2 regions of the Acidovorax sp. SRI_002 genome follow, and region 1 is predicted to be linked to the other one. Evidence: predicted binding sites of a transcription regulator. Region 1 holds the regulator's gene; the other holds the start of a gene.
The links. The regulator LexA, encoded in region 1, represses DNA repair genes until DNA is damaged. The targets are predictions, from matches to a motif close to ACTGTATNNNNATACAGT.
Positions count from the first base shown of each region.

Region 2: the regulator LexA is predicted to act here: its motif matches at 2,125-2,142, upstream of AC2YJX_RS11935 (DNA topoisomerase IV subunit B).

Region 1 is NZ_JBYCZW010000001.1:548,046-552,221, reverse strand. Features, by position in the region: gene AC2YJX_RS02455 (branched-chain amino acid ABC transporter substrate-binding protein) at 1-30, shown strand, start outside; gene AC2YJX_RS02450 (D-2-hydroxyacid dehydrogenase family protein) at 318-1,325, opposite strand; gene AC2YJX_RS02445 (hypothetical protein) at 1,507-1,995, opposite strand; gene lexA (transcriptional repressor LexA) at 2,169-2,843, opposite strand; gene AC2YJX_RS02435 (asparaginase) at 2,933-3,883, shown strand; gene AC2YJX_RS02430 (hypothetical protein) at 3,901-4,176, shown strand, end outside.
Region 2 is NZ_JBYCZW010000004.1:147,698-151,873, reverse strand. Features, by position in the region: gene AC2YJX_RS11950 (class I SAM-dependent methyltransferase) at 3-557, opposite strand; gene AC2YJX_RS11945 (hypothetical protein) at 639-794, opposite strand; gene AC2YJX_RS11940 (MFS transporter) at 827-2,044, opposite strand; gene AC2YJX_RS11935 (DNA topoisomerase IV subunit B) at 2,176-4,158, shown strand.

The DNA of each region.
Region 1 (4,176 bases):
TACAAGGACGGCAAGAAGACCCCTCTGTAATCGGAGTGGTCTGGCTCTTCAAGGTCTTTTTGGCTTTGGAGAGCGCCAAACAAAAGGGCTTCCTTTGGGAAGCCCTTTTTTTGTTGTTCAAATGCAGCTAGGTGGGGTGGGCAGGTTGTTCTGCTTGGCTGCTCAATGCCCAGGAGCTGGAGTTTGTTGAAGACTCGGGCGATGACCAAAACCGGCGCTAGGCGCAGCAGAAGGTGCAATCGTACTGAGGTCAGGAGCTTCCAGTCTTGTTGCTTCCCGCAATAGCGAGGATGGATGTGCCCGATTTTTGCGCCAAATTAACGCCGCACCTGCAGTGCGCCTGGATTCACGATGTTGGTGGGAGTGCCTTTGATGAAATTCACCACATTGTCGAACGCTGCACCAAAATAAAGCTCATAGCTGTCTTGCTCTACATAGCCAATGTGGGGCGTGCAAATGCAGTTCTCCAGCCGCAGCAGGGCATGGCCCTGAAGGATGGGTTCGCTCTCGAATACATCGACAGCGGCCATACCGGGGCGGCCCCGGTTCAGGGCGGCAATCAGGGCATCGGTCTCAATCAGCTCGGCACGCGAAGTGTTGACCAGCAGGGAGGTGGGCTTCATGCAAGACAGATCTTCGAGTGAGACGATGCCGCGCGTTTCGTCGTTGAGCCGAAGGTGGAGCGAGATCACATCGCATTGCGAGAAAAACTCCTCGCGCGTGGTGGCAGCCTGGTATCCATCCGTCAAGGCCTGGGCGCGTGATGCCTCACGCCCCCAAATGCGGACGTTCATTCCAAAAGCACGCCCGTAGCCCGCCACCAATTGGCCAATGCGGCCATAACCCCAGATACCCAGCGTTTTGCCCCGCAGCACGCTGCCAAGGCCAAAATTGGGAGGCATGGACGCCGTCTTCAGCCCTGATTGTTGCCAGGCGCCATGCTTGAGGTTGGAGATGTACTGCGGCAGTCGGCGCATTGCGGCCATGACAAGTGCCCACGTCAGCTCTGCGGGGGCCACGGGTGAGCCTATGCCTTCTGCCACTGCAATCCCACGTTCCGTACAGGCAGCTACATCAATGTGATTGCCGATCTTGCCGGTTTGCGCGATGAGCTTGAGACGGGGAAGTTTCTCCACCAGTTGACGGGTGATCTGGGTGCGCTCCCGCACAAGCACGATGATGTCAGCGTCTTTGAGGCGGACGGACAGCTGGCCCAGCCCCTTGACGGTATTGGTGTAGACCTTGGCGGTGTACGCGTCGAGCCGGGATGCGCAGTGGAGCTTGCGGACTGCGTCCTGGTAGTCGTCGAGAATCACAATGTTCATCCCGACATTGTGCCTTGGCCACGCCGGTCGTTTCATACCGGACCGCCCCCTGGCACAGGAAAGGATGGGGCTTTTGGTGACGGAGTGTTGGCGACCTCGACAAGCGCAGTCCACAGCGATCAGGCAGCACCCTCCATATGCAAAGCAGTCAATGGATCGCTGGGTGGTGCATGCCTTGGGCTCAACAGGCTTGCAGCGCCGCCTCGGATGCAGCCAGGCGGTCTAGCTCGGCGCACACATCGGCCATGCGGCCAGCGATCACCAGTCGGCCTGAGCCGCCCGATGTGGGGACCCTGCGCAGGACCTTGGCAGCCCTGCCGCCTGAGCCGTCTGCCAATCTGGATGATCCACAGGCAACGCGGGTAGCGGCTGGCGACGGTATGAACGCCCGGGCATCGGTATTGGTGGCCACAAACCGTGTGGTGGCACAGGTGGGTGGTGTCTGCGGGCTGACCGTAAAGGGCCAGTTGCCTCGCGGTGGACGTTGGCTGGGGATGTTGGATGGACGGCGGGGCTTGTCAGTGCCTGCTGATCCGCTCCTGCGGCCCGGGTCCGTGTCATCGGGATGGGGGCGGGGCGCAGGCAGGTCTGCTGCAGACGGCTCCTTGAAGGTGTGGAGCCAGTGGGTCAGGGTACGCAGAGTCCCGGAGAGCGCAGAAAAGGTGGTCAAGGCAATTCCCATGTGAAAACTCCGAAGGTCGGGGGTTGGACATAGGCAGGATTGCAAAATAAACCGGCACCGCAGGGCTGGCGTACCGGTTTTACCAGTGCGCCAAACGCCCGCCACCTGCAGTGCGGCAGCTAACGAACTAATTCATGAGTGAATGCGATGGAGCGGTGTGGCTACATCAGCATGGTGTTGCGGATGAGGCCGACGGCGAGCCCTTCAATCTCAAAGGGTTCGCCGGGCTGCACCACGATGACCGGGTAATCCGGGTTCTCGGGCAGCAGTTCGATGGCGGTCGCAGTACGGCGCAGGCGCTTGACCGTCACATCGTCTCCCAGGCGGGCCACGATGATCTGGCCGTTGCGGGCTTCGCGGGTGGACTGCACAGCCAGCAGATCGCCATCCATGATTCCGGCATCGCGCATCGACATACCGCGCACTTTGAGCAGGTAATCGGGCTTGTGATGGAACAGGCTGTTTTCCACACTGTAGGTTTGGTCAACGTGTTCCTGCGCGAGAATGGGCGACCCTGCCGCCACACGTCCCACCAGGGGTAGCAACAGTTGTGAGAGTCCGGGAATCGGTAGGCTGAACTGGTTGCCGCGCGCTGCATTGATGGAGCGCACGGTGTCACCGCGCAACCGGATGCCACGGGATGTGCCACTGACCAGCTCGATCACGCCTTTGCGCGCCAGCGCCTGGAGATGTTCTTCTGCCGCGTTGGCCGACTTGAACCCCAGTTCGGCAGCGATCTCTGCACGGGTGGGGGGCGCCCCGGTGCGTGCAATGGCCGTCTGGATGAGATCCAGAATCTGTTGCTGGCGGGCAGTGAGTTTCGGGTTGTCGAGCATGGTGGTTTCCGGTGGAGGCGGCTACAGTGATGGATAACTGTTTTTTAATCCAGTAACTGTATTTTTCACCAGTTTTTCGGAGTACGCAAGTGAGTGGGCAAAAAATTGTGGTTTTGGGTACCGGAGGGACCATTGCAGGCACGTCCGCGCAGGCTGGCGACAACATCGGCTACACCGCTGCGCAGGTAGGGGTCGGGCAGCTGCTTGCAGCTGTTCCCGGATTGCAGCAGGCCGCGCGGGGCGTGCTGGTGGCGGAGCAGGTGGCCCAGATCGACAGCAAGGACATGGATGGCCATGTGTGGCAGGCGATGGCGCTGCGCTGTGCGCACCACCTGGAAGATCCCGAGGTGCGTGGTGTAGTCATTACCCACGGAACCGACACGCTGGAAGAGACGGCCTGGTTTCTGCATGAAGTGCTGGACACCCGCGCGAAACCCGTGGTGCTGACCTGTGCCATGCGCCCGGCCACGGCGCTCACGCCCGATGGGCCTCAGAATCTTCTGGATGCTGTTGCTGTGGCGGTCACGCCCGGCGCACGGGGTGTGCTGGCGGTCGCCGCTGGCGAAATTCATGGGGCACGGCAGGTTCAGAAGGTGCACCCCTACCGGGTGAATGCGTTCAACTCGGGCGAGGCCGGGCCTTTGGGTTGGGTGGAGGAGGGGGCTGTCCGCCTTGTGCAGGATTGGCCCCTGGCGCCTGGTGTTCCAGCATTGAATGCTATTCAAAATGTAGTGAATGCCGCAGCCTGGCCCCGCGTGGAAGTGGTCATCAGCCACGCTGGCGCATCGGGAACCATGGTGGACGCACTGGTGCGAGATGGGGTCCAGGGGCTGGTGGTGGCCTGCACCGGCAATGGCACCATCCACCATGCTCTGGAGGCCGCATTGCTGCGTGCCCAGGAGGCGGGTGTGCGCGTGGTGCGGACCACACGTTGCTCCGAGGGGCAGGTGCTGCCCAAGCCGGGGGACGCATTACCGGACTCCAAAGGGCTATCCCCCTTGAAGGCCAGGATCTCGCTGATGCTCGAACTGCTGCACTGAGCAACAAGGCCGCTCCGATGTTTTTTGCAGCTCTTAAGTCCCATGCGTGGGCCTACCCCGCGCTGGAGGTGGTGCACATCGTAGGCATTGCCTTGCTGCTGGGCAACTTGGTCTTGCTGGAGTTGCGGGTGTTTGGCCGTGGGGCGGCGCTGCCCGTCAAGGATTTGGCGCGGCTCAGCCTGTCGCTGGCATTGTGTGGTTTTGGCTTGGCGGCGGCGTCGGGCCTCTTGATGTTTGCCACACAGCCTGCCGAACTGCTCGCCAGCCGCGCATTCACCTTGAAGATGCTGCTG
Region 2 (4,176 bases), on a different contig from region 1:
TTCTAACTAGGCGCGACGGACAAAAGATGTCGTGAGGTCCAGCCGGGCTGTGGGAGTTCCCGCACGGCCGTGATGCGTTGCACGAAACGCGCGGGTTCGTCGATGAAGCCGTCTTCATAGGCCACCACGCGCAGGTCCCGGCATGCCTGCAGCAGTTCGCCGGGCGCCAGCAGGAATTCGGCCCGCGCCGGGCGCCCCACGGTTTCGTTGCCCTGGGCAAAGGTTTCATAGACCAGCACCCCGCCCGGAGCCACGCTGGCCACGATGGTGGGCAGCAGTGGGCGCCATAGGTAGTTGGTGACAACCACGCCGCCGAACTGGCGACCTGCAAAAGGCCAGGGGCCGTTCTCGATGTCGGCCAGCACCATGTCGCCCAGGCCGGCGCAGGCGGTAATGGCTTCGGCCGACCGGTCCACCCCCACCACGGTGTGCCCCAATGCGCGCAGGTAGCGCAGGTGGCGGCCCGCGCCACAGGCCACGTCCAGCACGGTGCTGTGGGGGGTGATCAGGTGGCTCCAGCGCCGCACCCATTCTGAAGGGGCTTCCGTACCGTGCATAGAACTACAAAAATGATAGCTGTCGGTGCATTATTCACTAGCACCTGAGGTCTAAAACGCTTCAAAACCCGGTGGATGGCGTCAAAAACACGCCCACATCTGGTCGGCCAGCAGCACCATGAACTCGGGCGCGGTGTACATGCCAAACACCAGCAAGCACAGCAGCACGGCCACGGCACCACCCAGCCAGCGAAGGGCGCGCGGCGCGGATTTGCGGGGCGGGGTGGGGTGGCTCATGCGGTGCAGTCAGGTAAATCGAACTGGGCGGACTAGGCAGGTTGTGGGGCGTTACGCGTGATCGGGCTTTCCTTGACGGGCAGGTTTACCAGCCCGGCAAACACGCCCAGGCCGATGGCGATGTACCAGACGATATCGTAGTTGCCCGTGGCGTCATACAGATAACCGCCGAGCCATACGCCCAGGAAGCTGCCGATCTGGTGGCTGAAGAACACAAAGCCGCCCAGCATCGACAAATGCTGCACGCCAAAGATCTGCGCAATGGTCGCGTTGGTGGGCGGGATGGTGGACAGCCACAGCGTGCCCATCACGGCCGAGAACACATACACCGACAGCGGCGACAGCGGCGCGATGAGGAACGCGGTGATGGCCGCCGCCCGCGCGAAGTAGATGAACGCCAGGATGAACCGCTTGGGCATGCGCTGGCCCAGCGCGCCGGCCACATAGGTGCCCAGCACATTGAACAGGCCAATCAGCGCCAGCGCATAGCTGGCCACCTGGGGCGACAGGCCATGGTCCTTGAGGTAGCTGGGCATGTGCACGCCGATGAACACGACCTGGAATCCACAGACGAAGTAGCCCGCCATCAGCAGGTTGAAGCTGGGGTAGCGGAAAGCCTCGCCCAGCGCCTGCACGATGGTCTGCTCGCGCTTCACGGGGGCCGCTCCCTTGAAGCCCGGCTCGCGCAGGCCAAAGGCCAGCGGCACGATGAGCAACACGGCCATCGACAGCACCAGCAGCGCCTGTTGCCAGCCCAGGCCCGCAATCAGCCAGCCCTCCACCGGCACCATGAGGAATTGCCCGAACGAGCCCGCCGCCGCCGCCACGCCCATGGCCCAGGAACGTTTTTCGGGCGCTATCTGCCGCCCCAGCACGCCATAGATCACGGCGTAGGTGGTGCCTGCCTGTGCCGCGCCAATCAGCACGCCTGCCGTCAGTGCAAACAGTGTGGGCGTGGGCGACAGTGCCATGCCCACCAGGCCCAGGCCGTACAGCACGGCACCGCCCATCAGCACGCGAAACGCGCCAAACCGGTCGGCCACCATGCCCGCAAAAATGCCGATCAGGCCCCAGGACAGGTTCTGGATGGCGATGGCCAGTGCGAACGACTGGCGTGTCCAGCCCATCTCCTGGGTGATGGGCAAGAGCCAGAGCCCGAAGCCGTGGCGGATGCCCATCGACAGGGTCACGATGGCCGCACCGCAGGCCAGCACCTGGAACATGGACAGTTTGGGGGGATTCGTATGCATGCGCAGGAATGTAGCCAGATTGCGCGAAACGTGCTGATACACCGGGAACCAATACAGTTGGCAGCAGGGGCGAAGGTGAGGCTGGTTTTATATCCAGCTATTGCTGCGTTGCCGCACTACAATCCGCCGCTATGTCTGCCAAACCGTCTTCTGCATCCGCCAGCGAATATTCCGAAGGCTCGATCCGCGTGCTCAAGGGCCTGGAGCCCGTCAAGCAACGCCCGGGCATGTACACCCGCACCGACAACCCCCTGCACATCGTTCAGGAAGTGCTGGACAACGCCGCCGACGAGGCGCTGGCTGGCCATGGCAAGAAGATCCGTGTCACGCTGCATGCCGATGGATCGGTCAGTGTGGAGGATGATGGACGGGGCATCCCCTTTGGCATGCACCCCGAGGAAAACGCGCCGGTGATCGAGCTGGTGTTCACCCGCCTGCATGCGGGTGGCAAGTTCGACAAGGGCAAGGGTGGGGCCTACAGCTTCTCGGGCGGCCTGCATGGTGTGGGCGTGTCCGTCACCAACGCCCTGGCCACCCGGCTGGAGGCCACCAGCTACCGCGAAGGCAAGGTGGCGCGCCTGGTGTTCTCGGCGGGTGATGTGATTGAACCCCTGGTGGCCAGGCCGCTGGAGGCGGGCGAGCGCAAGCAGGGCACTTCGGTGCGCGTATGGCCCGACGCCAAGTATTTCGAGTCGAGCGCGCTGCCCATGGGCGAGCTCACCCACCTGCTGCGCAGCAAGGCCGTGCTCATGCCGGGCGTGACGGTGCAGCTTGTCAACGAGAAAACCCGCGACACGCAAACCTGGCAGTACAAGGGCGGCCTGCGCGACTACCTCATGCAGACGCTCAACGGCGACCCGGTGATCCCGCTGTTTGAAGGCGAGGGCTTTGCCGACCGCAACAACGAAAGTTTTGCCGAAGGCGAGGGCGCAGCCTGGGCCGTGGCCTTTACCGAAGACGGCCAGCCCGTGCGCGAGAGCTACGTCAACCTGATTCCCACGAGCGCGGGCGGCACGCACGAGAGTGGCCTGCGCGACGGGCTGTTCAACGCGGTCAAGAGCTTCATCGAACTGCACAGCCTGCTGCCCAAGGGCGTGAAGCTGCTGCCCGAGGACGTGTTTGCGCGCGCCAGCTATGTGCTCAGTGCCAAGGTCCTCGACCCGCAGTTCCAGGGCCAGATCAAGGAGCGCCTGAACTCGCGCGACGCGGTGCGCCTGGTCAGCGGCTTTGTGCGCCCCGCGCTCGAACTCTGGCTCAACCAGCACGTTGAATACGGCAAGAAGCTCGCCGAGCTGGCCATCAAGGCCGCGCAAACCCGCCAGAAGGCCGGCCAGAAGGTCGAAAAACGCAAGGGCTCCGGCGTGGCCGTATTGCCCGGCAAACTCACCGATTGCGAAAGCAAGGACATCGCCCACAACGAAGTCTTCCTGGTCGAGGGCGACTCGGCTGGTGGCAGCGCCAAGATGGGCCGCGACAAGGAAAGCCAGGCCATCCTGCCGCTGCGCGGCAAGGTGCTCAACACCTGGGAGGTGGAGCGCGACCGCCTGTTTGCCAACAACGAAATCCACGACATCTCGGTGGCCATCGGCGTAGACCCGCACGGCCCCAACGACACGCCGGACCTGAGCGGTCTGCGCTACGGCAAGGTCTGCATCTTGAGCGACGCCGACGTGGACGGCTCACACATCCAGGTGCTGCTGCTCACCCTGTTCTTCCGCCACTTCCCCAAGCTCATCGAAACCGGCCACATCTACGTGGCGCGCCCGCCGCTGTTCCGCGTGGACGTGCCCGCCCGGGGCAAGAAGCCCGCCGCCAAGATGTATGCGCTGGACGATGGTGAGTTGGCCGCCATCCTCGACAAGGCTGAAAAAGACGGCGTGCCGCGCGAGAAATGCCAGATCAGCCGCTTCAAGGGCCTGGGCGAGATGAACGCCGAGCAGCTGTGGGAAACCACGCTCAACCCCGACACCCGCCGCCTGCTGCCCGTGCAGCTGGGCGACATGGACTTTGCCGCCACCGAGGGTCTCATCACCAAGCTCATGGGCAAGGGCGAAGCCGCCGCGCGCCGTGAGCTGATGGAGTTGCATGGCGATGCGGTCGAGATCGATATCTGACCGCATCGACGCGCTCCG